2 regions of the Sulfitobacter donghicola DSW-25 genome follow, and region 1 is predicted to be linked to the other one. Evidence: riboswitches for the same ligand, from Rfam matches in the RefSeq annotation. Region 1 holds a riboswitch; the other holds the start of a gene.

What was found. Region 1 has a riboswitch for cobalamin ahead of Z948_RS0110820 (DUF1636 family protein). Riboswitches for the same ligand answer to the same signal wherever they lie in the genome.
Positions count from the first base shown of each region.
Region 2: another riboswitch for cobalamin. It lies ahead of Z948_RS18720 (CbtB domain-containing protein); the one in region 1 lies ahead of Z948_RS0110820 (DUF1636 family protein).

Region 1 is NZ_JASF01000005.1:1,992,053-2,008,082, forward strand. It holds gene Z948_RS0110785 (ABC transporter substrate-binding protein) at 1-51, opposite strand, end outside; gene Z948_RS0110790 (LacI family DNA-binding transcriptional regulator) at 160-1,203, opposite strand; gene Z948_RS0110795 (carbohydrate kinase family protein) at 1,320-2,276, shown strand; gene Z948_RS0110800 (class II D-tagatose-bisphosphate aldolase, non-catalytic subunit) at 2,273-3,532, shown strand; gene Z948_RS0110805 (FecCD family ABC transporter permease) at 3,641-4,654, opposite strand; gene Z948_RS0110810 (ABC transporter substrate-binding protein) at 4,656-5,603, opposite strand; gene Z948_RS0110815 (ABC transporter ATP-binding protein) at 5,617-6,402, opposite strand; gene Z948_RS0110820 (DUF1636 family protein) at 6,399-6,755, opposite strand; cobalamin riboswitch at 6,858-7,064, opposite strand; gene hemP (hemin uptake protein HemP) at 7,480-7,644, shown strand; gene Z948_RS0110835 (hypothetical protein) at 7,653-8,147, shown strand; gene Z948_RS0110840 (GTP-binding protein) at 8,400-9,608, shown strand; gene Z948_RS18755 (DUF6525 family protein) at 9,668-9,922, shown strand; gene Z948_RS0110850 (alkaline phosphatase PhoX) at 10,121-11,674, shown strand; gene Z948_RS0110860 (imelysin family protein) at 11,991-13,235, shown strand; gene Z948_RS0110865 (di-heme oxidoreductase family protein) at 13,254-14,771, shown strand; gene Z948_RS0110870 (imelysin family protein) at 14,773-15,846, shown strand; gene Z948_RS0110875 (DUF1513 domain-containing protein) at 15,887-16,030, shown strand, end outside.
Region 2 is NZ_JASF01000005.1:1,293,721-1,309,750, forward strand. It holds gene Z948_RS0107155 (cobyrinic acid a,c-diamide synthase CobB) at 1-56, opposite strand, end outside; gene cobM (precorrin-4 C(11)-methyltransferase) at 53-835, opposite strand; gene Z948_RS0107165 (cobalamin biosynthesis protein) at 838-1,215, opposite strand; gene Z948_RS0107170 (bifunctional cobalt-precorrin-7 (C(5))-methyltransferase/cobalt-precorrin-6B (C(15))-methyltransferase) at 1,212-2,393, opposite strand; gene Z948_RS0107175 (cobalt-precorrin-6A reductase) at 2,395-3,141, shown strand; gene cobJ (precorrin-3B C(17)-methyltransferase) at 3,117-3,851, opposite strand; gene cobI (precorrin-2 C(20)-methyltransferase) at 3,848-4,579, opposite strand; gene Z948_RS0107190 (precorrin-8X methylmutase) at 4,582-5,211, opposite strand; gene cobG (precorrin-3B synthase) at 5,211-6,335, opposite strand; gene cobN (cobaltochelatase subunit CobN) at 6,332-9,574, opposite strand; gene cobW (cobalamin biosynthesis protein CobW) at 9,578-10,612, opposite strand; gene Z948_RS0107210 (DUF1636 domain-containing protein) at 10,609-10,983, opposite strand; gene Z948_RS0107215 (hypothetical protein) at 11,046-11,564, opposite strand; gene Z948_RS0107220 (CbtA family protein) at 11,582-12,259, opposite strand; gene Z948_RS18720 (CbtB domain-containing protein) at 12,263-12,433, opposite strand; cobalamin riboswitch at 12,471-12,678, opposite strand; gene Z948_RS0107230 (Fur family transcriptional regulator) at 12,833-13,258, opposite strand; gene Z948_RS0107235 (metal ABC transporter substrate-binding protein) at 13,377-14,276, shown strand; gene Z948_RS0107240 (manganese/iron ABC transporter ATP-binding protein) at 14,273-15,121, shown strand; gene Z948_RS0107245 (metal ABC transporter permease) at 15,121-15,972, shown strand; gene Z948_RS0107250 (metal ABC transporter permease) at 15,969-16,030, shown strand, end outside.

The DNA of each region.
Region 1 (16,030 bases):
GGCAAGGCCGAAGCTGACCGCTGAGGTCAGCAGTGTTCTCTTGATAGACATAGTATCCTCCCTTTGTCACATATTAAGGCTATTCTGGGATCGGATCGTGAGTCAAGAATATTTTTACACGCGATAAGTTTTACTTTGGGGTTTGCCGAGTGAAATGGGTCAAGCTGACTCGCGTATTATCAGGGCGCCATCCCGTAGGATTTTAATGCTATCTCCCTGTCGTCCCTCGCGTATGCGTTTTAATAACAGCTCAACGGTGCCCCGTCCAATTTCATTGATTTCTTGCTTAACAGTGGTGACAGCGGGAAAGATAAAGCGGCTTAACGGGTGGTCATCATGGCCCGCAATGCGCAGCGCGCCATGCGTTTTCCCATCTTGGTCAAAGAAAAGCCCATGGGTGTTGGCCGCGCGAATAGCGCCTATTGCAATGCGATCATTGGCGCATAGAATCGTGTCGGTAACATGCCTTCCATGGCTGAAATGATTGCCCATAACCTCTAGCCCGTATTGCTCGAATTCCCAAAGCTCCATGCCCTCCGGCGTTTCGACCAGCCTCGCGTGGTGGCCTTGTTTTTCCATCTGTTGAAAATACGCGTTTTGGCGTTCCAGCGCATTCGAGGTGAGCTGTGGCATGGCTAGAAAAACAGGTGGTTCACCTGTTCTGCATAAGTAGTCTACCATGATTCCAACGCTGCTAGAGTTATCTGTCCCGACAAAATCTGCGGTTGAACTATCTGTTCCAGGGTAAGAATCAGCAAAGATTATTGGGAAATCTTCATTCGCGGCTTTGAATATTTCTAGGTTTTTGTTGCTGCCCAAAGGCGCAATTATCGCCCCGTCTACGTTCATTGATCTGAGTTTGCGAATGGCCTTTTCTTCGGATTCCGCATCGCCATGAGAGCTTTGTGTGATGATGGTGAAACCTGCCGCGCGTGCGGCGGTTTCAATCGATCCGAGCAAGCTTGCGAAGAAGAGATCCTCAAAGTGAGGGACCACGACCCCAATCAAATCTGTTGATTTTCGATTCTGCCGCGTTGCCAAAAAATTGTAAACGTAATCGACTTCGGATAGCCGATCTTTGATCTTTTTCGCGGTCGAAGGCAGCACGCTGGTTTCATCTTCAAAATAGCGGGCCAGCGTTGGCCGTGAGATCGAGATCGCCCTTGAAAGCTCTTTCATGGTGTGGATTTTGGGTTTGGTCATGATTTCACTTTGGCTGAATTGTCCGAGGGGCCGCAGGGTTTGGAAAAGAGTATGTCATATCTTTTGACATGTGTAAAAAAAATAATTAGAGGTTGTCGCAGACAGGAGGAGTCTGCATGCGCCAAAATCCCGTGATCGCAACCGTTGGTGAAATTCTGGTTGAGTTCGTTTCCCATCAAAAAAATTGCGGTCTGAAAACGATTGCCGACTACTCTGGCCCATACCCCAGCGGCGCGCCTGCTATCTTTTTGGATCAGGCCGCAAGGATGGGCGCGCGCACTGAAATGATCGGTGGCGTTGGTGATGACGGGTTTGGCCATGCCGTTTTAGATCGCTTGAACGCGGATGGTGTCGGAACGCGGGGCGTCACTGTGGATGACAGCCGCAGCACTGGCACAGCTTTTGTGTCCTATTACGATGACGGCAGCCGTGACTTCATTTTTCATATGGCGGAAACGGCATCGGATCATTTCAAGGTGCCGCAAGGGCTGTTGGATCTTGGGCAGACCATTTTGCACGTGTCTGCCGCATCACTTGGCAATGCCCGTATGCGCGGCCCGATCTTGGAGACGATGCGTGCGGTGGATGCTGCGGGAGGCAAAATTTGCTGTGATCCGAACGCGCGGCCAGAGCTGATGCGCGATCTTGCTGCACGGGACGCGCTGGAAGAGGCGATGGAGCGCAGCACCTACCTTATGCCATCCACCAGCGATCTGGATTTCTTGTTTCCCGATCTATCCGAAGATGCCGCTATCGAAAAACTGTTGCAGTCCAAGGCCGAAATCATCGTCATCAAACGCGGCGCTGCGGGGGCCACTGTTGTGAGCGGGGCAGAGCGCCATGAATTTAGGGGCCACAAAGTGGAAGAGATCGACCCCACTGGCGCAGGTGATTGTTTTGGCGGAACGTTTATCGCTCTGCTTGCTCAGGGCGCGTCATTGTTCGAGGCCGGCACTATGGCCAATGCCGCCGGAGCGCTTGCCGTCACGCGGCGCGGCCCTATGGAGGGAAATTCCGCCCCTTCGGAGTTGGCCCGTTTTTTAGATGCCAAAAAAAGTGAGAGCGCCACATGAGTCTCGTCCATGATTTGATCGCACGAAATCGTGCAGGCGAAGCTGTCGGGCTGCCGTGTTTTTGTACTGCGAACGAACATGTTCTGCGCGCTGTTCTATCCTATGCCAAAAGGACGGGTTTCCCGACCGTGATCGAAGCGACCTGTAATCAGGTTAATCAATACGGTGGCTACACGGGTATGACGGCCGCTGATTTCATGGCGTGGCTGGGGCAGATGGCGGCGCAGGTTGGTGTGCCTATGGATCAATTGATCCTAGGTGGTGACCATCTGGGGCCGAATGTCTGGAAGGATGAGCCGCTGGACGTGGCCATGGAAAAGTCCCGCGAATTGGTCAAATCCTATGTGCAGGCGGGGTTTACGAAAATCCACCTCGATACCAGCATGGCCTGTGGGGGCGAACCAAACCCGACATTCGCGCAAATCGCAGAACGGGCCGCAGACCTTTGTGCGGTTGCCGAAGCGCACGCGCCAGACCCTGACGCGCTATTCTATATCATCGGCACCGAAGTCCCGATCCCTGGCGGTGAAACCGAAGAGCCAGACGCGCTTGATGTCACCACAGTCGACAGGTTCCACGAGACCATCCAAACCCATCGCGCGGCTTGGGAGGAAAGGGGGCTCGAGGCTGCGTGGTCGCGGATCGTTTCGGTTGTGACACAGCCCGGCGTAGATTTTGGCCATACGCAAATCTATCCGTTTATCCCGCAAAAGGCACAGCCTCTGAGCAAGGCAATCCTTGCGCAAGACGGCCTGACCTATGAGGCGCATTCAACTGATTACCAGACAACGCAAGCGCTGGGCGAGCTGGTAGAAAACCACTTTTTCTTTCTCAAAGTCGGACCAGAGCTAACCTATCGCTTCCGCGAGGCCGTTTGGGCTTTGGCCTCGGTCGAGGCTCAGCTTGATGTAGAAGAGCCCTCAAATATCCGCGCCATTATCGCGGATCAAATGGCCGCTAACCCCGAGTATTGGAAAAGCTACTATAGCGGAAATATGAAAGAGCAGCAGCTGCTTAAGGTCTACAGCTATAGCGATCGGATCAGATATTATTGGAGCGATCCGAAAATTAGCGAAGCCTTGAGCAAGCTGATCCAGACGTTTAAATCAAACCCCGCACCTGAAACGTTGATCTCACAGGCGTTTACAGGTCTTGAGTTTGGCGACATGAGCAACGATCCGGACGTACTCATCGAGGGCCACATCCAACGTTGTATCGCGCGGTATTTCGATGCAGCGGGGCACCGCTCAGCGTAAGGTAAGCGCCTGAAGTGATCCTGCGCTGGAGGGGGCTCTCGATTTTGGTTTTCTTGCCCAAGCACCGCTCTGTTGTCGCGGCATGCCCGAAATTTGGTGGCAGAGGGGCTAGTGCTTTTTGCGCGACATTCTAAACAACAGGATGAAGACAAAGATTGACCCGATTGAGGTGGTAACAATTCCAACAGGGATTTCCTGAGGCGCGAGGACCAATCGGCTTGCGATGTCTGATCCCGTCAGCAATGTCGCGCCTACGACTGCCGCGGTGGGGACAAGATTGCGATGAAGCGGCCCTGCAATGCCTCGGGCAATATGGGGCACCATCAACCCGATAAAACCAATAACACCCGCAACTGACACAAAAACAGCTGTTGCAAGGGCCGCTGCGAAAAACATGCTGAACCGCAGCCTTTGAACCGGCACGCCCAATGTCGCAGCGGTAAGGTCTCCGGTCAGTAAGGCATCGAGCCAACGGTGGCGGTAAAGCGAATATGAAAGAATGAGGATCAATCCGGCGCAAACTAGCGGAAAAGTCTCCCACCGCGCTAATCCCAGACCGCCGAGCATCCAGAAGATGACAGAATGGGCCGCGCGGCTATCGCCAGCAAAGATGAGATAGTTGGTCATCGCCGAAAACAGGAACGAGACGGCCAGCCCCGCAAGGATTAACTTTTCCGGCGCACTGGTGCGCAGCCCGTGAACCAAAGCCAAGACAATGCCAGAGGCGACCAAACCGCCGCAAAACGCAGCCAGTGGGAGGGTCCAGAAACCCAAGATGTCTCCGGTTACGGTTATGACAAAGACGGCTCCGGCTGCCGCACCTGAGGAAAGGCCGAATAGAAAGGGATCTGCTAAATCATTGCGGGTCGTTGTTTGTAACACGACGCCAACAACGCCAAGGCCTGCACCGATGACAGCGGCGAACAAAGCCCGAGGCAGGCGCAGATCAAACACGATCCGATGCATCGGGGACATGTCCCCATCAGCCAAACCGGTGCCGAACAAGACAGCTTGGACAGCGACAGGCGCCGGAATGGCCGTGGTGCCGTAGATCGTAGAGATCAACAAGAGGGCGGTCAAAATAACCGCCCCCATGAAAAAGCTTAGGCCAAGGCGACCCATCTTATTTGAGGCCTGGGTGCATGGCCTGTGCCATCTTTGAGATCGCCTCGATGTTGGCTGGACCAGGTGTTAGTTCTTCGTAGCGCAAACCGATCCAGCGTTCGTTTTTCACGGCATCCGTCAAAGACATGACAGGGTGCTCTTGCAAGAATTTGAACGTATCTGCGGCGCCGTTCCCTGTTTGGTAGTCAAGCAAGACGAGGAACTCAGGGTTTGCAGCCGCAACCGTTTCCCATGAAGTGCGCCCCCAGCTGGTGTCCATGCTGTGGGTGACGTTTTCACCACCTGCGGCGGCGATCATCGCATCGGGGATGGCGAATTTGCCAGCCGTGAATGGTGCATCGGCAGGGCCATCCAACAAGAATACCCGAGGTTTCGCGAGGTCAGCCGTTTGGGTTTCAATTGCTGCCAATTTGTCCTTCCACCCCGCAACAAGGCTTGCAGCTTTTTCTTCGACCTGCATGACTTTGCCCAATCGCAGGACGTCACCGAACAGGAGGTCCATGTTCGCCTCGGGGCGGTCTTTGTTCAAATGCACACAGCTTTCTGTAAGGATCATGGTTTTGATCCCAAAAGGAGCCAGCGTATCTGGTGTCACGTCACCACCTGGTTTCATGCCGTAATACCAACCGGCAAAGAACAGATCAGGCTCTGCCGCGACAAGGTTTTCTAGGGTTGGGTATTTCGGCGCAAGTTCAGGGATGTCGCCGCGCTGGGCGTCAAAGTCAGGGCTGGTTTTATACCAGCCTGTGATCCCTGTGAGGCCGACAATCTTGTCCTGTAGGCCCAAGGCGAAAGCCATATCCGTCATGTTCATGTCGTGAACAACCAGACGCTCTGGGACGCTATCAAAAGCCAGAGGCTCGCCGCAGTTATCGATCTGGATTTCTTCTGCGCTTAGTCCACTTGCAAAGGTGGCAAGCAAGGCCGCGGCCCATATGTTTCTCATTTTGAGAGTTCCCTTATTTTGATTGTATGGTTTTGCGTATGTCCAGCGCCGGAATGATCCGGCCTTCGTGGTGAAAGCTCAGATAGTCGACACCAAAGGTATCTCTGACCTGCTGAGAATTGAGGATGTCCTTCACAGGCCCAAACCCCGTGAGCCGAGCGGATTTCATCAGGGCGACGTGGCTGGCGAATTCAGGGATCATCACAAGGTCATGAAGGATCATAACAACGGTGATATCCAAAGAAGCGACCAGCGACAGCATTTGGCCTTTTGCATCTGGGTCCAGATGGTTTGTCGGTTCATCCAGAAAAAGCAACGATGGGTTTTGCGCCAAAGCGCGCGCGATATGGCTGCGTTGGCGTTCTCCGCCTGACAACATCGCCATCTGTTTGTTGGATAGCCCTGCTAGGCCTGTCAGTTCCAGAATTCGGTCCAGCTCTTTTGCGTGTTCTTCGGCTGAACGGTCAGCTTGGATCGGGATTTGCCCCAAGGCGACGTAATCCCGCAGGATCAGCCGACCGTCTGGAAGCTCTTGTTGGCTCACCACGGCGATCATGCGCGCCCGTTCTTTTGCCGATAGATGTTTGAGGTTTCGCCCTTCTATCCACACTTCGCCATGCTGCAAATCGGAGGCGCCGCAAAGTAGGTTTAGCAGCGTAGTTTTACCCGCCCCGTTTGGCCCCGCGATTGCGAGGATGCTGTTTTCTGCCAGCTCAAAAGACACATCTTGCAGCAAGGCATCATCATTTGGGGCATGAAAGGAGAGGTTGCGAACAACCAGAAAATTTCGATTGTTCATGATCCTGCCTCGGTCTCAAAGCAAGGCAATCGCGCCAAGGTTTTATCTAGCAAAGCGGGCGGGCGTTCAGTTGCGTTGCACCAGCCATTCGGGATGCTGTGGTATTGATGGGCAAAGGCGACTAAGGCATCGACATCCTTGGTGCTGTGGATGTCTCCGAATAAATACTGCGTTTTGTTGGCAGCCTGAAATCCAACGGTCGTTGGATGCGCACAGCCCGCCATACAAGAAACGGTTCGCACGGCAAACCCGACGGGCAGCCTGTCGGCGATCAGGTCCCTGACGTGGCCAGCCCATTGGGTACCCTTGCAGGTTTCGCAAATGGAAATGAAATGATCAGCTGAGTTCGACATAGTCTTCACCGCTAGGTGCAAAGTGTAGACCGGTCGTTTTTATCGTATCGTCGCAGAGTATGCGCGCCATCATAGCCTCCTTACAGGACTCCCCGCCCTGGGTTGGTTAAACATATGATGGCAGGTCTCCTGACTTGCGGGTCATTGCATGGCCATCCTTCCCGACCCTTTGGGCCAGTGGTTGCTTGGCTTAGCTCACCGTTTACAGTTGCGGGGGCAGTTATGGAATGAGCTGCACAAGGCGGCCGCACCATATTCCCTTTTCATCCCTTGGGCTGACCATCGGGAACCATCGAGGGGAGTGATGGCCGAGTTTCTTATGCCCGTCAATGTAGAATTTTAAAGGCATTACTCATCGCGCTTCGCTTGAGGCGCGGTTTTAAGTTGTTGAATATGTGGTAAAATTGACAAAATAGGCAGGGCGCGCGTTGTGTTTTTCTGGGCCTGCGTTCTTTTTGATATATGTCAACTTGACTTAACCAACTAAAATAGTCAGGATAGTGAAAAGTCAAGCTACCCGAATCTGCAAGATGGAAGCCCGACGGTTTTTGCGAGGGATTCTGATGCTAACCAACAAACACCCCCTAGGCAGGTCGCACGACCGATCAAAGCGGAAACGTGGGAAAATGAATCCGCTGGAAACTCGTTTTATCACGGCTGAACACCAAGGCGCGAAAGCGGCTGGGATACAGGATCGCCACCTCTCTACGGAATGGAGACATATATGAGCTATCAATCTACTCCCCCGACACGGTCGGCATCGTCTGCGGTGCCAGCATATTCTGCACGTGATTTGACGCAGGAAGGGGGGCTGGCGCAGATTATTCTTGATGACCAGACCTACACGCTGCGGATTACGCGCGCCGGTAAGTTGATTTTGACAAAATGAGGGGCGCTTTGGAAAAGCGGCCTGGCAAAAGCCGCGGTGGCGCAGCTGTTGGGATGATCGCCGAGCTAGATGGGGTTGAGGCAGCAGCGGTCCTTTATTTTCGTTTGTGGTGTACAGGCTCTGATGCTCAATCGACGGTATTGAGCGATTTTATATCCCTGCTCGGTTCGGTTCAGGGGCGCAAAGCTGCAAAAACGCTTGAGGAGCTGTGTAACCTCTGTGCCCAGCATGGGCGGAGGCCTCTCATGCGGCATTCGATTCATTGCAAATGTTTGGGCGCTGACGAATCCTGTTTTGCGAATTTTGTGGCCGCGGCTGCAACGGGGCAACGTGAAGACGCGATGTTATTCGCAACGCTTATGGTGCGGCCAGATTTTGCTCCGCTGGTAACGGCATTGGCAGCCGATTTTGGACATGCGCTGAGGCGTATGAACCTTGCTGCTCCAAAAGAAATGGTAAGCGGCTCTCCTTCGATTCACGCCCACACATCGACTGTTCATTAAAACCATTTTCGAAATCTGGTCCTCTCGTTGTTTGGGGCGGGGGCAATCAACTGCTTAGCTGTGTTTTGCGGCATAAGTATTTGTTTTGTGGTATTTTCCTATTTTTAGTGTGTTGGCATCTTCGGCGGGTATCGCCGAAGATTTTTCTGGTTTGGGTTCTTGCGCTCTCATTTATGTAATGTTATAACATGTCGATCAAATTTCCAGAAGGCGATGCCCGCCCAGAATGCTCTCTCTCATAAGGATGAAACCATGGCCGAAAAATTACCCGTTACTGTGCTTTCCGGTTTTCTGGGGGCGGGCAAGACGACCCTTCTGAATCGTGTCTTGAACAATCGTGAGGGGCGTCGGGTTGCCGTTATTGTAAATGACATGTCCGAAGTGAATATCGACGCGGATCTGGTGCGTGCAGATACCGAACTGAGCCGCACGGATGAAACTTTGGTTGAAATGTCCAACGGGTGCATCTGCTGTACGTTGCGGGATGATCTATTAGACGAAGTGCGCCGATTGGCTGGCGAGGGGCGTTTTGATTACCTGCTGATCGAATCCACAGGCATCTCTGAACCTCTTCCTGTGGCGGCGACGTTTGATTTCCGCGATGAATACGGAGAGAGCCTATCGGACGTTTCCCGCCTTGATACGATGGTCACGGTTGTGGATGCTGTGAACCTTTTGAAGGACTATTCCAGTCACGATTTCTTGCGCGATCGGGGCGAAACCCTTGGGGAGGAGGACGACCGGACGCTTGTTAACCTGCTAGTCGAGCAGATCGAATTCGCAGACGTTGTTGTTTTGAACAAGGTCGAGGATGCGACGCCCCAGCAGGTTGACGCTGCGCGTGTGATTATTCGCAGCCTGAACGCAGATGCGCGGATTATTGAAACCAGCCATTCGGATGTGCCTGCCGATGCCATTCTGGATACGGGGCTGTTTGATTTCGACAAAGCCCACGAACATCCCATGTGGGCAAAAGAGCTTTATGGTTTTGCGGATCACGTGCCTGAAACCGAAGAGTATGGTGTGGCGTCCTTTGTGTATCGCGCGCGCCAACCTTTTGTGCCTGAAAAGATCATGGAAGTGCTCAATAGCGATTTGCCGGGTGTGATCCGCGCCAAGGGGCATTTTTGGCTGGCCTCCCGACCGGATTGGGTCGCCGAGTTTTCGTTGGCTGGGGCGCTATCTTCGGTCAAACCAATGGGCACATGGTGGGCAACTGTTCCAAAAGACCGTTGGCCAGAAGACCCTGTTGCGCGCGCCTATATGAGCCAGCATTGGGAAGAGCCATGGGGCGACCGTCGGCAGGAAATCGTGTTCATCGGAACAGGGATCGACTGGACCGCGCTAAAGGCGCGCCTTGATGCGGCTCTTGTATCACCAAGTGTTGCAACGTCGATTGATGCCATTCCTGAATACATCGATCCCTTCCCGTTATGGCGCCGAGCAGAGCAAGCGGCATGAACAGGGCGTCACTGATTTCATGATGATACCCTCACTAGGATCCGATTTGGGTTAGAAAAATGAACAAGAACCTTGGGGCAACATCCCTAAAGAAACGGCGGCGATCCGCGAACCCGATGGATGCTTATGACGCTCTGCCAGAGCCATTGCGCCTTTGGCTTGCGGCGGCTGCGCTTCCTTGGTCGCCGCAGTCTTGCAAGCGCATATGGGACAAAGCGCGCAAATCCGGGCAAAGCGTAGAAGAGGCCATTTCAATCTTATCACGTGCCGAGCAGAAGAACCTCGCGCGTGATAAGGTTGGTCTGCTGGGTTAAAACTTCACCGCTTTGGTTTGCTAGCCCGTTGACCTTGGGCAGAAAAAGGCCCTGCAAAAAAGCAGGGCGGGGTGGTAGCGTCAAAGGGAATTCATCTTTGGCGTGTTTTGTCATGTTGCTGTAATGCCTGTGATGGATGAGGTGTTTCAGAGGTCCCAATGCATTTGCGGACTGGATTAGCCATTTTTGGAGATACTGATGAAGTTTCTTAGCCCGTCCATTTTATCCCTTCTTTTTAGTTCCACTTTGCTTACGCCAACAGCATTTGCTGACAGCCTGACACGGGTCGCGACCGTCCCCCTCAAGGCAGAGATCACAGGGCTGTATGAAGTCGGGAATGATCTGTTTTTTAACATTCAGCACCCTTCAAAAGACCTGACAAATGAATATGCAAAAGCATCTGTTGGGGTGATTTCAAATGTTGACTGGAAAGCGGCCGAGCTGGGCGTTGCAACAACCGATGCAGAAAAGGCGACGGTTCGTTCCAGCTTGGGTCAGTTCAAGATTTTGCTGCAAGAAGGTGTTGATGGCGCGGGTGTGATCAAATCAATCGACGGCAAAGAGCTGATCGTTTCTAACGACCCCGATTTTAACGGCTATGTCGAGACGGGCGAAAATCAGGGCCTTCTTTTCACAAACTGGGAAAACCGCCCTGGTGGGATGTCTCGTGCCAAAATTGCGCGCGCTGAAGATGGCACGTGGAGCAAATCATTGGTTGAGATGCTGGATTTCTCTTCGGTGCGCGGCACATGGGTGAACTGTTTTGGCACCATGTCCCCTTGGCAGACGCCATTGTCCTCTGAGGAGCTTTATTTCGATAATACAGCGGATTGGAACAACGCCGAATATAAGTACATCGAGGATAACCAGATGTTGGCCGCGTATTTGGAGGGTACATACCCAAATCCCTATGACTACGGCTATATCCTTGAGATCACAGATCCGGCAGGCGCGGCGACGCCTGTAAAACACTTTGCGCTGGGCCGTTACAGCCACGAAAATGCTGTTGTGATGCCGGATGGGAAAACGGCCTATATGTCTGATGATGGCACAAATGTTGTTTTCTACAAATTCGTAGCTGACAAGGAAAATGACCTGTCTGCGGGTACCTTATATGCCGCGCAAATCCGTCAGGATAGTGAATTTGGCGCAGATGCTGCAACCACGGCATTTGATATCTCGTGGATTGAATTGGCGCATGGCTCTAACGATGAAATCGCCCCGTGGATCCGCGAATATGATGGCATCACTATGGATGATTACGTTGCTGGCCAGACAAATTATATCACCGACGAAGAAGTCGCGATCTGGGCGCGTGGCGAAGCGGCTGACAACCGTGTGGCATTTCTGGAATCCCGCAAGGCCGCGATTGCCAAAGGCGCAACCGGCGAGTTTCGCAAGATGGAAGGCGTGAACATCAACGCCAAAGCCGTCGAAAACGGCCACCCGTTTATGTATATGGCGATGTCCGAAATCGCCAAAGGGATGTCGGATGGCGAGGGAGATATCTCGGTTGCCCAGAATAAATGTGGTGTGGTTTACGAAATGCGTCTTGATGCGAACTTTAACGTATCTCGCATGGAGCCGGTTGTCGCTGGGCACGGCTATGACGGAGCCAAGGACGTAAACGCATGCCCTGTGGATTCCATTTCTAATCCGGATAACCTGATTGTTCTTGCGGATGGGGCTGTTGTGATCGGTGAGGACACTGGCAAACACGAAAACAACGCAATGTGGATCTGGCGCCGTTAAGGTTGATGCATTTGCTATACGGGAAAGGGGCCTTGGGAGGCCCCTTTTTTGTGCGAGAGGTTGCCGCTGTTGAGAAAAAAGCGGGGAGGGAAGTGAAAAACCACTTGCCTGACAAATTTACTCAGGTTAACTCGGGCCCAAGAAAATACCAGATTCCTTTTTGGTGCTTGAACGGGGGTTCGATAGCATTGGGTGAAATATCCCGTTGTATATATCGAGATTTCTTTGAGCATCCGAGGGGATGGGTATCGCCAATTCCTAGGCCAATTTCTTTGTTCAAGTATTGGCTTTTGCACATATATTTTGGGATCATGATATGAAAAAGACACTTCTTTCCTTCTGCTCCATCGCAGCATTATCGACGGCCGCGCAAGCCGCTGATGAGGCCGCTGTTGTGAGCCACTATGGCGACATCGCTTTGGCTGGTTACGAGGATAGCCTGACAACGGCAAAAAGCCTGAAGGCCGCTGTAGACGCATTCGTTTCCGCACCTACGGAGGAGAACCTGGCCGCGGCAAAAACGGCATGGCTTGCTGCGCGTGTGCCGTATCAGCAGACTGAAGCCTTCCGTTTTGGAAACCCGTCTGTTGATGAATGGGAAGGCAAGGTGAACGCTTGGCCGCTCGATGAAGGGTTGATTGACTATGTCGATCCAACTTTTGGTGGTAACGACGAAAACCCTTACTCGCTGGCGAATATCGTTGCGCACCCAACGGTCGAGGTTTCGGGCCAAACATTGGATGCCACCAAAATCACACCAGCGGTTTTGCAGCAGCTGCATGAATTTGACGGCATCGAAGCGAATGTTGCGACGGGCTATCACGCCATCGAATTCCTTCTGTGGGGGCAGGACCTGAACGGAACGGATGCAGGTGCGGGGAAACGTCCAGCTTCTGATTTTGATGTTGAAAATTGCACAGCTGAAAATTGTGATCGCCGTGCAGATTATCTGGTTGCAGCGACCGAACTGCTGATTGCGGATCTGGAAGATGCAATTGCCCTTTGGGTTGAAGGTGGCCAAGCGCGCCAAGATTTGGTTGCGGGCGACGGTATTGTGATGGCCTTCACCGGTATCGGCTCGCTATCTTATGGTGAGCAAGCAGGCGAGCGGATGAAGCTAGGCCTGTTGTTGCACGATCCCGAAGAAGAGCATGATTGCTTTTCCGACAACACACACAACAGCCACTACTACGATGGTTTAGGTATTCGTAACGTTTACACAGGTCGTTACGTGCGCACGGATGGTTCCGTTATCGAGGGCCCATCCTTGTATGACTACGTGGCCGAGCGCGACCAAGGTCTGGCAGACAACCTATTGGCAGATATGGACGCAACGATGAAAAGCCTTGATGCGATCAGAGCATCGGCAGATGCAGGTCAGGCTTATGATCAGCTGTTGGCGTCTGGTAACGATGAAGGCAATGCGCTAATCCAGAAAGCGATTGATGGATTGGTTGCTCAAACACGTAATATCGAGCGGGCAGTCGAGGTTGCAGGCCTTGAAGGTGTAACTGTTGAGGGTTCCGATAGTCTCGACAACACAGCGGCTGTATTTGAATAAAAAGGACGCGCAATGACTATGCGCCATGTAGGGCTATTATCTTTCTTTTTGACCGCCGCTGGATCACCCGTATTCGCGGACGGCTGGGGAGAGCCCCACTTGGACATTGTGCCTAGAACACAGGTTGAGGCGGAGCGTATTTCTAACGCTACCGCCTCAACAGATACCTTTGAAACAGCCGAGAAATTCGAAACGCATCCAGCTGGCAAAGCGACAAAGTTTGGCATCAAAACCAAAGACGCGTTTTCCTTTGCCTCTGCCAATATGACGTTCGAACGCGAACTGGATTTCAAAGTCGGAAACGGGTTCTTTCGCAAGCTTTGGGTCACGGCCCCTGCTTCGACAGTCAGTAGCGATGGTTTGGGCCCCCTGTTTAATGCGCGCGCATGCCAGCGCTGCCACATCAAAGATGGGCGGGGGCATCCGCCAGAGGATCACTCGGACACGGGTGTTTCCATGTTCTTGCGGGTTTCCATTCCAAAGTCGTTCAGTGATCTGGATGACGAAACCTTGAAATATCTGGCAAATGCGCCAGAGCCGACCTACGGCACGCAGCTTCAGGATAAATCCATTGCAGGCATCCCCGCTGAAGGGCGAATGGAGATATCTTACGAAACGGTTTCCGTGACCATGGGCGATGGCAGCACTGTTGATTTGCGCAAACCGACCTATACCTTCACCGACGTGGCATATGGTGACCTGCACCCGCAGACGCAGCTAAGCCCGCGTGTGACGCCTCAGATGATCGGCCTTGGCCTGCTCGAAGCGATCCCAGAGGCCGATATTTTGGCTTTGGCTGATCCCGATGACGCTGACGGTGACGGGATTTCCGGTAAGGCCAATCGTGTTTGGTCGGGCGAGTTTGATCAGTGGATGTTGGGGCGCTTTGGGTTAAAGGCGGGTGCGCCAACGATCAAAGCGCAATCAGCAGGTGCCTTTTCCGGTGATTTGGGGCTGTCGACATCACTGCATCCAGCTGGCTGGGGTGAATGTACTGGCGCTCAGAGCGATTGCCGATTGGCGCCTGATGGTAGCAGCCCAACCGACCAGTTAGAGGTAAGCGACGAAGTGCTGGACCTCGTGACATTTTATTCCCGCAATCTGGCGGTTCCTGCGCGTAGGGATTTAGACGATCCTCAAGTGCTGCGCGGTAAAGAGCTGTTTTATCAAACCGGTTGTGTGTCATGTCACCAGCCGAAATTCGTGACGCACCGCCTTGAAAACCAACCCGAGCAGAGTTTCCAGCTGATCTGGCCCTATAGTGATATGTTGTTGCACGATATGGGCGAAGGATTGGCCGACAACCGCCCAGAGTGGGAGGCGACAGGGCGCGAATGGCGCACCGCACCTCTTTGGGGCATCGGGCTTACGCAAACTGTTAGCGGCCACACAAACTTCCTGCATGACGGCAGGGCGCGCTCGCTTTTGGAGGCCATCCTGTGGCATGGCGGAGAGGCAGAGCCTGCACGTGAAACTGTACGACAAATGAGTGCGGAAGATCGTGACGCGCTTATCACCTATCTGGAGTCTCTCTGACATGATCCGATCTATCCTAGCTGTTGTTGCGACTTTGGCAGCTACCGCGTGTTGGGCGCAGGAAGGTAGCGCGTATAACGAAGAGCTTGGCCTGCCGTATTGGGCGCCGGGGCGGGGTGAGGTAGACCACGAGGCCCTGCGCCGCCGTTCGCTGGCGGTGTTAGAGGGGCAGTATTCTGCTTTTGCAGGGGCAACGAAAGACTTCGCAGAGGCAACACAGGATTATTGCAACGCTGAGATATCTCGCGAAGAAATTATTAATGGGTTTGAAAACGTCTGGCTGACATGGGCGCCGCTGGATAGTTACCAATTCGGCCCTGCCGAGCAAAGCGGCGCGGTTCTTTCGATTAACTTTTGGCCCGACAAAAAGAACTTTGTGGGCCGCGCGTTGAAAAGCATCATGGCGCAACCCTCTGTGGCCCAACGATCTGGACAGGCCGTGGCCTCAGGATCGGCCGCTGGCCAAGGGTTGCCCGCAATCGAGCGCCTTTTGTTTACGGATATCCCCACGTGCCCTGCTATCATTGGGGTTTCTGCGGTTTTGCATCAAACGGCAGAGCAGCTTTATGATGATTGGTTTGACGTGGATGGTTGGGCTGATCTTATCCGTGCTGCGGGGCCGGAAAATCCTGTGTACCTATCCAACGAGGAGTTTACCAAGACCCTTTATACCGCGTTGGATTTCGGCCTGATCCGCATTTCCGAACAACGATTGGGGCGCCCGATGGGCACGTATGACCGGACCTTCCCCAAACGTGCAGAGGCGTGGCGCTCTGGACTGACGGGAAGGATCGTTTCGGCCCAGCTGAACGGGTTTGCCCAGATGATCCGTTCGGGTTTTGCCGGAGATTTGCGAGATCCTGATCGGGCTTGGATTTTGGAACTGGTCGGGCAAGCCGAAGGCCGTCTGGCGGAAATTCCTGTTTCGATTTCCGAAGCTGTGAAAACACCGCAAGGCCGTTTTCGGGTTGAGCTATTGCAGACCAAGATAGATGAAATCCGCCACGCGCTGGCCGAAGATATTGGCCCTGGATTAGGGGTTGATACGGGCTTTAGTCCAGCAGACGGGGATTAAGGTGCTTAGGCGGCAGTTTCTCGCGGCAGGTGCAGCGAGCATGGTTGCGGGGCTGACATGGGCCGATGTCGGCGCGCCGTCGTTTCTGACAGCTGCGATAGATCGCAATAACAACGCATGGCTGATCGGGCTCTCTGGGACAGGTGATAAGCTGTTCCAATTGCCGCTTCCTTCGCGGGGGCAT
Region 2 (16,030 bases), 700 kb from region 1:
GTCGTTTTTCCTGTCCCCGACGCGGGGGCGGAAATCATCAAACCTGAAGGTATCATTCGGCCTCCGGAAAACGAGGGGAGGTACCAACGGGGCGGAAACGACGGTCATAATCCCCTGCATAGAGCCTGCTTTCGCCAAATTCCTCGGCGCCAATCGCGTGGCCAACCAAGATCAAAGCCGTGCGGGCCATCTCTTCGCCGACTGCTGTTTGCAAGGTTGAGAGGGTCGCGCGAACCACGCGTTCGTCTGGCCAGCTCGCGCGCCATACAACGGCAACGGGGCAATCAGGCCCATAGTGCGGCGTGAGCTCTTCAACCACTCGATCCAGAACATGCACGGAAAGATGAATAGCCAAGGTCGCGCCAGTTGCTGCAAAATTGGCAAGGGTTTCGCCTTCGGGCATTGCCGTTGCACGGCCCGATGTGCGTGTAAGGACAACGGATTGGACAACACCGGGCAGCGTCAATTCTGACGCAAGCGTGGCAGCCGCAGCGGCAAAGCTGGGAACACCGGGGGTTACATCATAGGGAATGTCCAACGCGCGAAGGCGGCGCAGCTGTTCCCCCATGGCGGACCAGATCGAAAGATCACCGGAATGAATGCGCGCAACATCTTGGCCTTTGGCATGAGCCGCTGCGATTTCTTCCATGATTTCATCCAACGAAAGGCGCGCAGTATTCACGATATGCGCACCCTCTGGGCAATGTTCCAGAATACCTTCCGGCACCAAAGACCCTGCATAAAGGCAAACAGGGCATGCCGCGATGAGGTCACGCCCGCGTAGCGTAATCAGATCGGCCGCTCCGGGGCCTGCACCTATGAAATGTACTGTCACGTCTATTCCTCTTTCACATCAGCTATCGCCGCTGTTGCCATACCATCGCCCGAGATCACCCGCGCTGCAATCAGCTGCGCATTCGGGCCTGCGGCCACCAATGCCGCTGCTTCGCATAAACTACCAGTGCCAAATTGATCCAGCACTCTTTGAGATTGGGTTGGCGTTATCATTTGGCCCATATCTTCGGTGCGAACCCCCAACCCCGGTAGGCTCATCGTTTGGGCAAGCTCTTTGAAGACCGACGCGCGTGATTTCGCACTTTCGGTTACCAGCGCCTGAATCGGCTCGCCTCCTGCTTCTTTCAGGGCACGCAAAAGGGCGTCCTGCAAAGAGGCCATAGAAGCGCCGCTGCGAAATCCAAAACCTGCGACTCTCATAGTGTCACACTCCATTGCACAATGGGTCGCGAGGCATTCCACCCGCGCATTGGCCCCAACGGCGTCGCCTGAGCGATGTCAAACCGCATCAAGGCTCCGCCTTTTGCCGCATGTTCCTGCGCAAGCAGCGCTTCGGTTTCTAGTGTAACACCATTCGCAACAAGGCGTGTACCAGCAGGAAGAAGCCCATAAAGTTTCTCTAACAAGGGCTTTCTTGCGCCACCCCCAATGAAAACTGCATCAGGTGTTTCTTGATCCAAAATTGCCTCGGCCGCGATACCCGTGATGCACGTCATGCGATGCGACAGACCAAAGTCATCAATGTTTTGGACGATGTTGGCCGACCGTTCAGTATGCTGCTCAAACGCAATTGCCCGTCCACCAGCCAGACACCATTCGATTGAGATCGAACCAGAACCCGCCCCGATATCCCAAAGAAGCTCTCCCCCCCGTGGGGCAAGCGCGCTGAGGGTCAATGCGCGAACTGGGCGTTTTGTAATCTGCCCGTCATTGGCAAAGCTGTCGTCTGGCAGGCCCGATGCCCGTGAGATGCCAACCTTCGCGGGCAAGGCAACGGCCACAGCAACCGGCGCAACAATATCAGACAGATCGAACCCATCCGCCTGAACCGCGCGTAGTCTTTCGCGCGGACCTCCCAAACATTCCATCACAGTCAGGGTCGCCGCCCCTGCGCCCTCATCGCAAAGCCATTGCGCAAGTTCAGCAGGCGCATCCCCGTCCCGCATAAGGCAGATCATACGACCATATGGTGAAAGAACCCCGCGCAACCGCGCGAGGGGGGCGGCATGTAGGCCGTGGCAGGTTATGTCTTCCATCCTCCAGCCCAGCACCGAGGCGGCCAGAGTAAATGTTGAAGGTGCAGGGAATGCGCGCCACTCGCCCTGCTTTAGATCACGGACAAGGCTCCCCCCTGCTCCGTGCCAAAACGGATCGCCCGAGGCCAGAACGGCCACTTTTTGCCCACGATGTTCCAGAACCGGCACCGTGGAAAACGGGATCGGCCAAGCCTGCCCTTTTGCGCCAACCTGCGCTAGCTCAAGATGGCGGGGCCCGCCAAATACAATATCGGCATCCTCTAGCGCGGCACGGCTTGCAGGGGATAGCCCGTCCAAGCTATCCTCGTTGAGACCAATAATGCTCAGCCAAGGATCAGACATTATGCACGTCCTTCTTTTGGGGGGTACCACCGAGGCCAGCAAGCTGGCCCATGCGCTGAAATTGGCCAATATAGAGACTGTTTTTTCCTACGCTGGGCGAACCAATACGCCTGTGGCGCAACCCGTGCCCACACGGATCGGCGGCTTTGGCGGCATAGAGGGTTTGCAGCGTTTCTTGGGGGAAAGCGGCATAACCCATGTGGTTGATGCAACCCACCCGTTCGCCGCGCAGATGAGCCTGAATGCCTTTACCGCCTGCAAGACGCTTGGTCTTCCGTTGCTGCGCCTGCAACGTCCGCCATGGCTGGCCCAAAACGGCGACGACTGGATTGATGTTGCCGATATTGAGGCCGCGTGCGACGCGCTTCCCGATACACCAAGCAGAGTCTTTCTGGCGATTGGGCGCATGCATATTGATCTGTTTGCGCGAAAACCGCAGCACCATTACCTGCTGCGTTTGGTTGACGAACCTATGCACCCCATCGCCCTGCCCAACCATACGGCCATCATCGCGCGGGGACCGTTCGATATTGCGGGCGATATTAAACTTCTCAGAGGGCATGGCATCGGTCATGTCGTCGCCAAGAACGCTGGCGGCGCAGGGGCGGTTGCCAAGATTGATGCCGCACGCGAGTTGGGGCTGCGCATGATCATGGTCGCGCGCCCTGACTTGCCCGACAGTCCGATCGCTGCGAACAGCGACGAGGTTTTGCAATGGCTGCGTCATAGCGCCGAACGTGGCGTGTAGACATAAGGCCCCACCCGCCGTGTTGCCGAGTTGCCCACCAACACAACCGTTCGCATGTCCGCCATATCTTCGGTGGCTTCGCCCAACGTGACCGTGTTCAGCCGCTGATCTGGGTGACTGACATTTCGGGCAAACGTGATCAGGCGATCCGGCCCACATTCGCTGCGCAATATCTCTAATGCTTCGCCGAACTGATGGGGGCGGGATTTGGAACGGGGATTGTAAAAGGCCATCGCAAAATCCGCGCGCGAGGCCATGCGCAAGCGATGCTCAATCACGCTCCAAGGTTTTAGATTATCACTAAGGTTGATCGCGCAAAAATCATGGCCCAAAGGCGCACCAGCGGCAGCGGCAGCGGCGAGCATGGCCGTGATCCCAGGTTGAACTGTGATCTCAACGCCTTCAAATTCGGGCTGCGCCTCTAGGGCCTCAAAAACGGCTGAGGCCATCGCAAACACACCAGGATCCCCCGAGGAAACAACCACAACCCGCGCGCCGCTTTTGGCCAGTTGAAGCGCATGTGTCGCGCGGTCGATCTCAACACGGTTATCAGTGGCATGAAGGTTTAACCCTTCGCGCGGCTCGATACGTTTTACGTAAGGGATATAGCCGATCACATCCGTCGCCTGCGCCACGACATCGCGGACTTCAGGCGTTACCAAAGATTCCCGCCCCGGCCCTAGGCCTACAATTGAAATCCAGCCGCTCATTCCGCAGCCTCCGGCCGGCGCCCTTGGCCGTGGACCAATACGATTGCAAAATAGGGGCAATCATCATCCGCAACATCAGAAAGTTTGGCCACGCGCTCTTGGGGCATGGTGCCCTTTTCAACAAGCCACGCGTCATCCAAACGCCCAGCGGCCTGCAAGGCGCGGCGTACGGTTGGAATGTTGCGGCCTGTCTTCATAATCACCAACGCATCAGCACGTTTCATATGGGTGATCATATCCTCTTCGGGCAAGGTTCCCATAAGCACGCTAAGGACATCATCGCCCCACGTGAACGGCGTTTGCAAACTGTTCCAGCACCCAACCATTCCCGGAATAGCAGGCAGCACTTCGACCTCGGCACGCCCTTGCAAACGGGTGTGAAGATGCATGAACGAGCCATAGAAAAACGGATCACCCTCACACAACACGACAACTTCATGGTCCTTGGCCAAGGCCTCTAGCTTGTCCGCCCATTCTTCGTAGAAATCGACCATCAACTGGTTGTATTCATCCGAGCCGAAATGGAGTTCGGTCGTCACCGGATATTCCATCGGGTATTCGACCACATCATCGCGCAGCATATGCGCAACGATGCTGCGTGCCTGCCCTGCGCGCCCCTTTTTGCGAAAGAAGGCCACGTGTTTGGCATTGCGCACTGTGCGATCGGATTTGACGCTCATCAGGTCTGGATCACCGGGCCCAAGCCCGGCGCAAATCACTTTGCCCATGTTTATTCCACCCTGCTGGCAAGTGCGTTAATCGCGGCAACCGTCATGGCCGATCCGCCAAGGCGACCTTTAACAATCATTGAGGGCACCGGTGGTGCGGCCATAAGCGCGTCTTTGCTTTCTGCGGCGCCGATGAAACCAACAGGGCAGCCGATAATCGCCGCTGGGCGCGGGCAGTCGGGATCTTCCAGCATGTTTAGCAGGTGAAACAAGGCGGTTGGCGCGTTGCCAATCGCCACAAGAGCACCTTCAAGATGTGGGCGCCAAAGCTCTAGCGCTGCAGCTGAGCGGGTATTGGACATCTCTTTGGCCATGTCAGGTACACGTGGGTCACGCAGGGTGCAGATCACTTCGTTCTCCCGCGGCAGACGTTTCCGCGTCACACCTTCGCTCACCATATAGGCGTCACACAAGATCGGCGCGCCGTCCTCTAACGCAGCGCGTGCCGCGATCGCCATATTCGGGCTAAAGTGGACGAACTCTTCTAGGCCCACCATCCCAGCAGCGTGGATCATCCGAACAGCCACGATTTCTTCTTCGGGGGTGAACCGACCCAATGACGCTTCGGCGCGGATGGTGGCAAAGGACTGGCGGTAAATCTCGGCGCCGTCTGTGATATAGGTATGGGGCATTAAACGTGGTCTTTCAGGTCAGCAGTGGAAAGGCCGGAGTAGTCCGGTACATCACCGGCATTTCCGTCTCTAATAAGGGCATAACCGCCAGATTCGGCGACAATTGTTATCGGGGCATCCGCAGGGTGAGCACAACCTTTGGTGCACCCAGAGATGTGCAGGGACTGTTGTGCGCCAATATGTTTGGCCAACGTCCTGCCTGTGCTACGGGTTTCATTCAAGGCCTGCGGGCATGCAGGTGATCCTGTACAGGCGGAAATACGCAATAGCGGATCAGACGGATCAGTTATCACACCATCGACGTCAGACAGGTCTGTCGCACCTTCAATCAAGAACATCCGCCATGGGGTCAGGCGTATGGCTCCGTGTTTCGCGAGGGTAGAAAGCGTTTCAACCCGAATTTGACCAAACGCCATTCCCACCAAGGCACCTGTTTCGGAATACCCGGGTTTAGGCGTAAATATTTCCGACTGACGCGGTATCGACGCGCCCGCAGGTTCAAGCCCTGATGCAATTAGATGCTTCATACGGGAATGCCCATTTGCCTTCGCCATAAACCACTTGGCCAATTCAATTGCAGCGGTTGCTGCAGTTTTGGTCGAGACAGGGCGGCCTGTTTTCATTCCATCAGCGACAAGGATCAAATCTCCGGTCGCGGAATATTCCAACCTGATATCGGCTGAAGCATCCTGAAGGACAGGCGCATCACATGTATCTATCGCAAAACCAAATTTGCTGGGAAGGTCTGGCGCATCATCTGCCGCCAAAGCATCCGTTAGCATCGCTGCCAAGACCTCGGTTTCATCCTCAGGTTTCCAGAAAGGACAAACGAGAATGTTCCGGCGGGTTTCCACCTCTGGGGTTGGATCAATTAAACCCATCGCGCTTAGCCCCTCAATCAAGGCGCTATACCGTGCTTCAGAAACACCGCGTATCTGGATGTTACCCCTACTAGAGACATCCAGAAACCCGTTCCCATGGGCAGCGGCAAGAGAGGCAATGCCGTCAGCCTGAGCACGGCGAAGCCTTCCGCCAAACGGGCGAACCCGCACGACCAACCCGTCACCCGACATCATCGGGCGCAAGGCACCTGGGCACCAACCTTTGACTTCATGGCCCGTCACTCCGCAGCCTCCATCGCTGCTGAAATCGAATTGCGCCGTGTGATCCAGATGCCTGCATCCCGCAAGGCGGCGAAACGGCTTCGCATTTCCATTAGGGCCTTCGGGTTTTCCTGTTCCAGAAACGCAACCAGATCATCCCGTCCCAGCGTCGCGTCGAAATAGAGATCGAAAAGATGGGCGGGTACCTTGCGCGTCAAATGCGCAAAGGCTGCGAGGTTGTCGAGCGTTGCCGCGATCTCTGCGCCACCCCGAAAACCGTGGCGCATCATCCCGTTTGCCCAATCAGGGTTGGCCGCCCTAGCACGAACGACCCGCGCAATCTCTTCGGGCATGGTGCGGGCGCGTGGATCATCAATTCGCGTGCTGTCTACGTGATACAGCGCAGGTTCTGGTGCGCCCAAATGTGCCATCGCAGCGGCAAACCCGCCCTCGTGTGAGGCATAATCAGAGGATAGCAAAACGTCTGTCTCGGTCAGGTCCTGAATATGCGCAAAGGCATCTGCCGCACGCAGGCGCGCCTCAAGCCCTTCTCGGTCTTGTTTGGCGTCACCCTTTGTGTCCAACGCCCACTCAGAGCCCTTTAGCCATGCTTCACCTGCTGATGATCGCCCTTCTGGCGAATAATCCTGCAAGGCGCTTTCCATATTCATCCCATATAGCCCCGGTTTAGGGCCGAATATGCGCGGTGCGTTTTGTTTATAGGGGTTCATATCGTCGGCTTCTTCGCGCGCAGCCAGTGCGGCCGTACCTGCCTCAAACAGCCCGGCCAGACCAGGAAAGATGTCACGGAACAACCCCGATATCCTGAGGGTCACATCAATTCGTGGACGATCCAGCAAGGTGAGCGGTAGCACTTCAAATCCTGAAACCCGCTCTGATCCCTCGTCCCATTTTGGCGCTAGCCCAGCGAGGTGCATCGCCATCGCAACCTCTTCGCCTGCGGTCCGCATCGTCGCCGAGCCCCACAGATCAACGACCAACCCCTTAGGCCAATCTCCATGGTCCTGTAGATGGCGGCGCAATAATTCCTCGGCCAGCTTTACCCCCTGCGCATAAGCCGCCCGAGAGGGAACCGAACGCGGATCAACCGAATAAAGATTGCGCCCCGTTGGCAAAACATCAGACCGCCCGCGATAGGGTGAGCCCGATGGGCCCGCATCGACACGTTTTCCGTCCAACGCATGCAGTAACCCTTGGTTTTCACCCTCGGCTTTTCCGTAAATATGCAGCCCGTCGCCATATTGGCTTTCCTTGATATCACAGACAAAGCTGTCGATACGGGTCATCGCCTCTACTTCGCTGGCATCTTCGGTGAGGCCCAAATCCTGCTCAACTCCAGCTGCTTGCGCCTCTTGGCGAATGGTGCTTACCAAACGGTCGCGGCGGGCGGGGTCCAACCCGTCAGCTGTTGAATATTCGTCTAGCAAGCTCTCCAGCCGCAGCAAGGCATCGGGTGTTTCGCTTTGGGCCATTGGCGGTGGCACGTGGCCGAGGGTTACGGCACCGATACGGCGTTTTGCCTGCGCAGCTTCCCCCGGGTCATTGACGATAAACGGATATATAACAGGCAGCTTTGCCGTTAACGCCTCTGGCCAGCATCCATTTGACAAAGCCACAGCTTTGCCCGGCAACCATTCAACCGTGCCATGCGCGCCGATGTGGACCAATGCATGATAACCCTGTTCGCGCAGCCACAGGTAAAACGCCACGTAGGAATGGCGCGGGATGCGGGCAAGATCGTGGTAATCCGTATCGCGAGCGTCGATCGCGCCCCGTTCGGGCTGAAGCGCCACAAGAGCATTCCCACACATCTGCGCCGGAAAATTAAACCCGCCATCAGCAAAGAGGGGATCATCCTCTGGCGCGCCCCAAGCTGTTTGTAGATCGCCTTGCAAGTCGTTTGGCAGCGAAGCGAGTGCCGCATGATATTCGGCCAATGACCACGAGATCGTTTGTTGCGATAGAGATTGCCCAAAACCAGATGCCAACGACACATCGTATCCGGCTGACGCAAGGGTCTTGAGCATATCTTCGACGCTTGCCAATGCATCTAGGCCGACAGCGTGGGCGATCTGGTCTTCTCGACCGGGGTAGGTAGAAAGAACCAGCGCCAATTTGCGTTCGGCAGGTTCTGTTTTTGAGAGGCGGTGCCAGCTTTCGACGCGGTCAATGACCGTCTCGATCCGGCCCGTATCCGCACGGTGTGAAAACCGTGAAAATTGCAGGTGCTCGTCTTTTTTGTCCGGCGCCTTAAAGCTGATGACGCCCGCAAAGAGGCGGCCATCCACCTCGGGCAACACAACATGCATCGCCAAATCAGCAGGTGACAGGCCGCGCTCGGATTCGGCCCAATCCTTTTTGCGCGCAGTGGATAGTGCCACCTGAAAGACAGGACACCCTTGGGCATCTAGGGGAGAAGAGCCATCATCACCGCGTCCAGAAAACGCCGTGGCGTTTATGACCGCAACGGGGTCAAGCTGTGCCAAAGCGGACGGTAAAAAATCCCGCGCAACGGGCGATTTCAATGAGGGGGCAAATATGCCCACCGCGTTATAGCCGCGGTTGCGCAGCCTTTTAATTAACGCGTCTATTGGCGCGGTATCAGCCGCGGTGAGATAGCTGCGATAAAAGGTGACGGCAACAGTATCACCTTTCGGATCAACAGCTGGCAAACCCCCCGTGTCAGGGTCGTAAAACCCACAATCCGGTACCGTTTTTGCACCCAAGACGGGCCCTGCATAAAGCCCCGCCGCCAGTGCCAATTGCGCCAATGCCGCCTGCGCGGCAACCGCGCCGCCAGCGTCACAGAGATGCTGAAGCCTTCGCAGCGTTGAAACAGGCAGGGTCGAATGTCCATCCAGTGTCGGGTCTTCGCGACCGTCGGCCGGTAAAACCGCAAGGGCAATGCCATGACGCCGAGCGAAATCCTGCACCTGCATGATCCCGTAGGGCCAATAATTTTCGCCGCCAATCAGCCGGATCAGGATCCCTTTTGCCCCTGTTAGGGTCTGTTCTACGTAATTATCGACAGAGGCCGGATGGCGAAGCGCCGTAAGGTTACACAAGCGAAGCGTCGGTAGTTTGCCTTCTGCTCCGCCCGCGCGATGCCATCCCGCCGCGAAAGCGCCTAGGTCACTATCAGAGAAAGAAAGCACCACAAGATCGGCAGGCGATTGGCCTGGATCATATGGCGTTTCTGTATCCTCAAGCCCGTGGCTTTCGCGAAAGACGACATGCATGGTTTAGGCGCCCAGCGCCGCGTGAATTGCAGCCGGATCAACGTGATCATGTTCCGCAATCACAACCAACGCACCATTGCGTGGTTCAGCCCCCCAAGGGCGGTCAAACTGGTGACGCACGCGCGCACCAACGGCCTGAACCAAAAGACGCATTGGTTTACCTTTTACGGCTACATACCCTTTGACCCGCAAGATGTGCTGTTCGTCTGCCAGCTTTTCAATCGCAGCGGCCAAAGTCGCGGCGTCTTCGATTTCCGGCATCGGCACGACGATGGTTTCAAAGTCGTCATGCTCGTGGTCATGGTGGCCATCGTGATGGGACGGGCGCGCTGCCAGATCGTCTTCGGCTTTTGCATCCAGTCCCAAGACAACATTGGGGTCGATCACGCCTTCGCTCATCTCTAGGATCGGGATTTTGCGAGGGCTTTCTGCTTCGATCACCTCGCGCGCTTTTGCCAGACCCTCAGGCCCAGCAAGATCTGCCTTGGACATCAGGATAATGTCGGCACAGCTGATCTGGTCCTCAAACACCTCAGACAGAGGCGTGTCATGATCTAGGCTTTCGTCCGCCTTGCGCTGCTCGTCCACTGCATGAACATCAGAAGCGAACGTGCCCGCAGCAACCGCTTCGGCGTCAGCCAGCGCAATCACACCATCAACGGTAATTTTGGAACGGATCGCTGGCCAGTCGAATGCTTTCAACAGCGGCTTTGGCAAAGCCAAACCAGAAGTTTCAATCAGGATGTGATCAGGCTTTTCTGGCAGAGCCATCAGGGCTTCGATCGTCGGAATAAAGTCATCTGCGACAGTGCAGCAGATGCAACCATTCGCCAGCTCGACGATGTTTTCCGCAGGGCAATCAGGAATCGCACAGGACCGCAGGATGTCGCCATCCACGCCAACGGTACCAAACTCATTCACCAGCACGGCCAAACGGCGACCGTTCGTGTTGGTCATCAGGTGACGAATAAGAGTAGTTTTACCAGCTCCCAAAAAGCCGGTGATGACGGTTACGGGGATTTTTGACAGGTCGCTCATTCGGCAGCCTCCAGTGGAAGGGTAAATGCAGGGATGCGCGCAACACTTTGTTTGCGGAAAATTACGGGGCGCTCACGCCATGGCACAAGGCCATCTTCGGTTGCAGCATAGGCCGCTGCACCAGCTAGGATGTCTGGTGCGTCTTCTTCGGTCATCTGACCATAGACATATGTCCATTTACCTTCTTGGGCCAATGCAACTGCCGATCCTGTTTTACAGGCCGAAAGGCATTCAACGCCAACAATTTGCACCCCCTCGGGCGCGCCAGTGGCCTCTAGGGCGCGGTGCAAACGTGCACCGGGACGCTGGGCGTCGTCTTCGTGTACTTCACCCGCTTTGCAGGTCGTACAAACATAAAGTTTAGCTGTCATAAGTTCCAATCCTTCGCGCAGCTTTCTATCGCAAAAGAGAGGGCGCAGAAAGCGCCCTCAATTCATTCAACGGTCACGGTTGTTTTTGCCGCGACAGGGGTACCATCAACCGACAACGGACGGTGATCATTTGTGTTTAGCGTAACCTCTATTTCGACCTCTCCTTTGGGGAGACCAGTCAGATGCATCCAAGAACCATAGAGCCGTCCCAGCTTTACACCATTTGCATAGACATGGGCGTGCCCCTCGCCTGCGGTATGGGCCAAGCTGGCCGACCTAGGCGAGAACGTGAAGTTCTGGGTGATCACATGTAGGTTGAACCCATCCATCGGATCTTGGTGAACCGTAATCTCCACAACAGGTGCATGTGCGGCATCAACCTCCAAGGGTTGATCATGCATCATCTCGTGATCCATGTCGCCATGCCCCATTGCTGCGTGATCCATACCAGCCATACCCGCGTGATGGGCAGGGTCAGAATGATCATGCCCCTCGAACACGATCCCATTTGCCGCAGCGACCACAAATCCGCCCGCTGCGCCAAACGTCAACCCGATCAGAAAGAGTACCAAAGCTCTCATTCAAGTGTCCTTTCAGGCTATCTGCGCTGTTCTTTGTCCAGAAAATATGCAGAAAAACAGCCGAGCAGAGCCCATGCAGCCAAGCCAACACCAAACGCGCGAGACGCAAAAAGCGCCGCCAATTCCGTTGGAACAGGGCCCGCAAACTGATCAGGCTCTGGCGCGCCAATAACGTGTGGAGCAGCAAGCAAAATCATCGCAGCGCCCCACATCGCCCAGTTCCGCCCAAAGGCCAGCAACCACATTGCGATACCTGCTGAAATCACTGTCGCGAACCACCAAATCTGACGTACACCAACATCCGCTGCCGCCACGCCAGGTAATTCGGGTGCAAGAGAGAACCCAGGCGCCAAATGCGCAGCAATAAAGCCCGCAACACCCCAGATGATCCCAGAACGAGCCGTAACCTCTGCGCCGCGCTCTTCTGCTAGCAGCATAAGCGCCACAAGCATCATCGCGTAGCCTGTATAGGTCAGCATGGTGAAGACGATGCTCAGCAGGTCCCGAACGGGATCAAAGCCCGGCAATTCGGGGTGCGCCGAAACAGAAGCAGCGCCAAAATGAACAAGATCGCCCCCCTCATACAGCTCCGCATGGAGCAGCACAGGCTGGACGAACACAAGCTGCAGCAGGCCGGCAATCAGACCTGCAGCAGCACCAGCGAACAACGCGCTGGTCAACAATTTTGATAGCATCGCTTAGTGGCAGGGAAAGCCGGTAGCGTGACGCACATCATGTGCAGCGTCATGCAATGTGTTTGCCTGCAAGTGGCCTGTCATTGTGATGATGGCTGTACCAAGCACCAAAGCGAACAAGGCAGGAAGAGCTGCGGAGCGCGTGGCGGCAACTGCTTTTACTTCTGTTTTCATCGTTTCTCTCCTTGTCGTCACACCCGACGACATAATCTAGTTTCACCTTTGCCTGGCAGGTCTCCTGGCTCGCGGGTCGTGGCCTTTGTCTGCCTTCCCAGCCCTTTTGGGGGCAAGTGGCGTTGTGACAACAGCTCACCGCTTACAGTCGCGGGGGCGGCTGCAGATCGGGGGTGGTAAACCGTGATCCCTACTGCATTCCCTTTTTCGGTCCCCAAAAGGACACCAAGCACGGTCAGTTATGCGGATTCGATCATAAGACGCAAGGAAATTCCAAATCTCTGGCCCCTTTGGTGGTTTCCTTTCTGATCGTTATTCCATTCGCGACACATCATGTTGCAATGAAGACCGATCGCAGCCTATTCGCGGTTTTGCGAATGAACAGCGCCGATAACGCGGTTAGGTTTTCTTGCGGCAATACAGCTCAAGACGGTGGTGGACGACCTCATAACCCAGCTCACGCGCGATTTCATCTTGAAGTTGTTCGATCTTGTCTGATTGAAATTCGATCACCTCGCCTGTGTCGACATCCAAAATGTGATCGTGGTGCTCTTCATGGGTCGTTTCAAACCGCGCACCTCCGCCCTCAAAGGCGTGGCGGTGCACAACCCCGCCTTCTTCTAACACGGAAAGAGTCCGGTAAACCGTCGCCAAAGAAACCGATGGCTCAATAGCTTTCGCGCGCTCGTGAAGCTCGACCGCGTCGGGGTGGTCTGTTGCTTCGGCCAACACACCAAGAAGCGCGATGCGCTGACGGGTCACTCTGATGCCAGCTTTGCGCAGAGCCGCGGTCATTTTCTCGGTTGTCTCGCTCTCGCTGGTCATATTTTGCGCTCCGAATTCTCATTAACCCACTATCTTTGAGAATCGTTATCATTCTTATTTACAGTTGTGAATGGTTCTCATAAGCATTTTGATGAATTGTCGTAAATCAGGACCATCTATGTCTGTACTTGTGAATTCGCTGAAAACTGTTGCTCTTGCTGCTGGCCTAACTGCGCTTGGCACATCTGCCTTTGCTGAGGACAAGTTCAAGGCGGTCACAACATTCACCGTGATTGCAGATATGGCCCGCAACGTGGCTGGTGATGCTGCGATTGTGGAGAGCATCACCAAACCGGGTGCGGAAATTCACGGATACTCGCCCACGCCGCGTGACATCATTCGTGCGCAGGATGCTGATCTGATCCTTTGGAACGGCCTGAACCTTGAGTTGTGGTTTGAGCAGTTCCTGTCCAATCTGCGCGATGTGCCCTCAGCAACGCTGACCGATGGTATCGAGCCAATGAGCATTACCGAGGGTGAATATGACGGCAAACCAAACCCACATGCATGGATGGGGCTAAACAACGCGCTGGTCTATGTGGATAACATCCGCGATGCGTTTGTTCAGAATGATCCGGACAATGCAGACATCTACCGTGCAAATGCCGAGACTTATAAGACCGAGATCACCGCCGCCATTGCCCCGTTGCGCGACGCGGTGATTGAGGTGCCAGAACAACAGCGCTGGCTGGCGACTTGCGAAGGGGCCTTTAGCTATCTGATCCGCGACTTTCAAATGAAGGAACTTTACCTCTGGCCGATGAATGCCGACCAGCAAGGGACACCCCAGCAGGTGCGCCGCGTGATTGATACCGTGCGCGAAAATGACATTCCTGCAGTGTTTTGTGAATCGACCGTTAGCCAAGCCCCAGCGCAACAGGTTGCGCGGGAAACGGGTGCTGAATACGGCGGGGTTCTGTATGTCGACAGCTTGACCGAGGCGGATGGCAAAGTGCCAACCTATCTGGACCTGCTGCGCGTTACCTCGGAAACAATCGTCAAAGGCCTCACTGAATGAGCACAGGCATCTCAGCGCAAGACGTCACCGTCACCTACCGCAATGGCCACACGGCCCTGCGCAATGCCACGTTTGAGGTGCCCACCGGAACAATCACCGCCCTTGTCGGAGTGAACGGCGCAGGAAAATCGACCCTATTCAAGGCAATTATGGGTTTTGTACCCGCCGCCAAAGGGCAGATCACGGTGATGGGCGTTCCCGTGAAAGAGGCGCTAAAGCGCAACATCGTCGCTTATGTCCCCCAGTCCGAAGAGGTGGATTGGTCCTTTCCTGTTCTTGTCGAAGACGTGGTGATGATGGGCCGTTATGGCCACATGGGTTTTTTCCGACGCCCTAGCAAAACCGATCATGCCGCCGTGACCGACGCGCTGGAACGGGTGAACATGATCGACTTTCGTCACCGCCAGATTGGCGAGCTGTCCGGCGGCCAGCGCAAACGCGTCTTTCTGGCACGCGCCTTGGCACAAGAGGGTCAGGTGATCCTGTTGGATGAACCTTTTACCGGTGTAGACGTTCAGACCGAAGAACAAATCATCGAGTTGCTAAAGGCGATGCGTGACGAAGGCCGCGTGATGCTGGTTTCGACACATAACCTTGGCTCGGTGCCCGAGTTTTGCGATCGCACCGTTTTGGTCAAAGAAACCGTGCTGGCCTATGGCACAACCGAAGAGACATTTACCCACGACAACCTCGAGCTCGCCTTTGGCGGTGTCCTGCGCCACTTTGTCCTGAGCGGTTCTGATCTGCATGACGATGATGATGCGCGCTCGATCCGCGTGATTTCAGACGATGAACGCCCGTTTGTTGTGTACGGTCACGAAGAGCGGAAAGAGGACGCCGAGTAATGGAAACCCTGCTGCTTCCCTTTAGCTATGGCTATATGTTCAACGCTATGTGGGTAAGCGCATTGGTCGGAGGTGTCTGCGCCTTTTTATCCTCCTATCTGATGCTCAAAGGGTGGTCGCTGATCGGTGACGCGTTGAGCCATTCCATCGTACCGGGCGTTGCTGGCGCCTACATGCTCGGCCTGCCCTTTGCCTTGGGCGCATTCGCAGCGGGCGGTTTGGCAGCGGGTGCAATGCTATTTCTGAACCAGCGATCAGGCCTTAAGGAAGATACCATCATCGGTCTGATCTTTACCTCATTCTTTGGGCTAGGCCTTTTTATGGTTTCGCTATCCCCAACTTCGGTGAGCGTTCAGACAATCACCATGGGCAGCATTTTGGCCATTTCCCCGTCAGATACGGTCCAGTTGGCCATCATCGGCTTTGTGACACTGGCCGTGCTGCTGGTGAAATGGAAAGACCTGATGGTAACCTTTTTTGATGAGAACCATGCGCGTTCCATCGGGTTAAAGCCTGACCTGCTGAAGGTTGTGTTCTTTATGCTGTTGTCGGCCTCATGCGTTGCCGCCCTCCAAACCGTTGGCGCGTTTTTGGTGATCGCGATGGTCGTAACGCCAGGTGCTACCGCCTATTTGATAACGGACCGCTTCCCACGCCTACTGATCGCCAGCGTTGCGATTGGAGCGGGGACATCCTTTTTCGGCGCCTACCTCAGCTTTTTTGTAGATGGGGCAACGGGGGGCATCATCGTGAGCTTGCAAACGGTGATCTTCCTGATCGCCTTTGTTTTCGCGCCAAAGCATGGGTACCTCGCAGCACGACGCAAGGCACGTGAGGCGTTGATGGCATGATCGAAACCTTGCTTCAGCCGTTTCAGTTCGCGTTTATGCAAAACGCCTTTGTCATGGT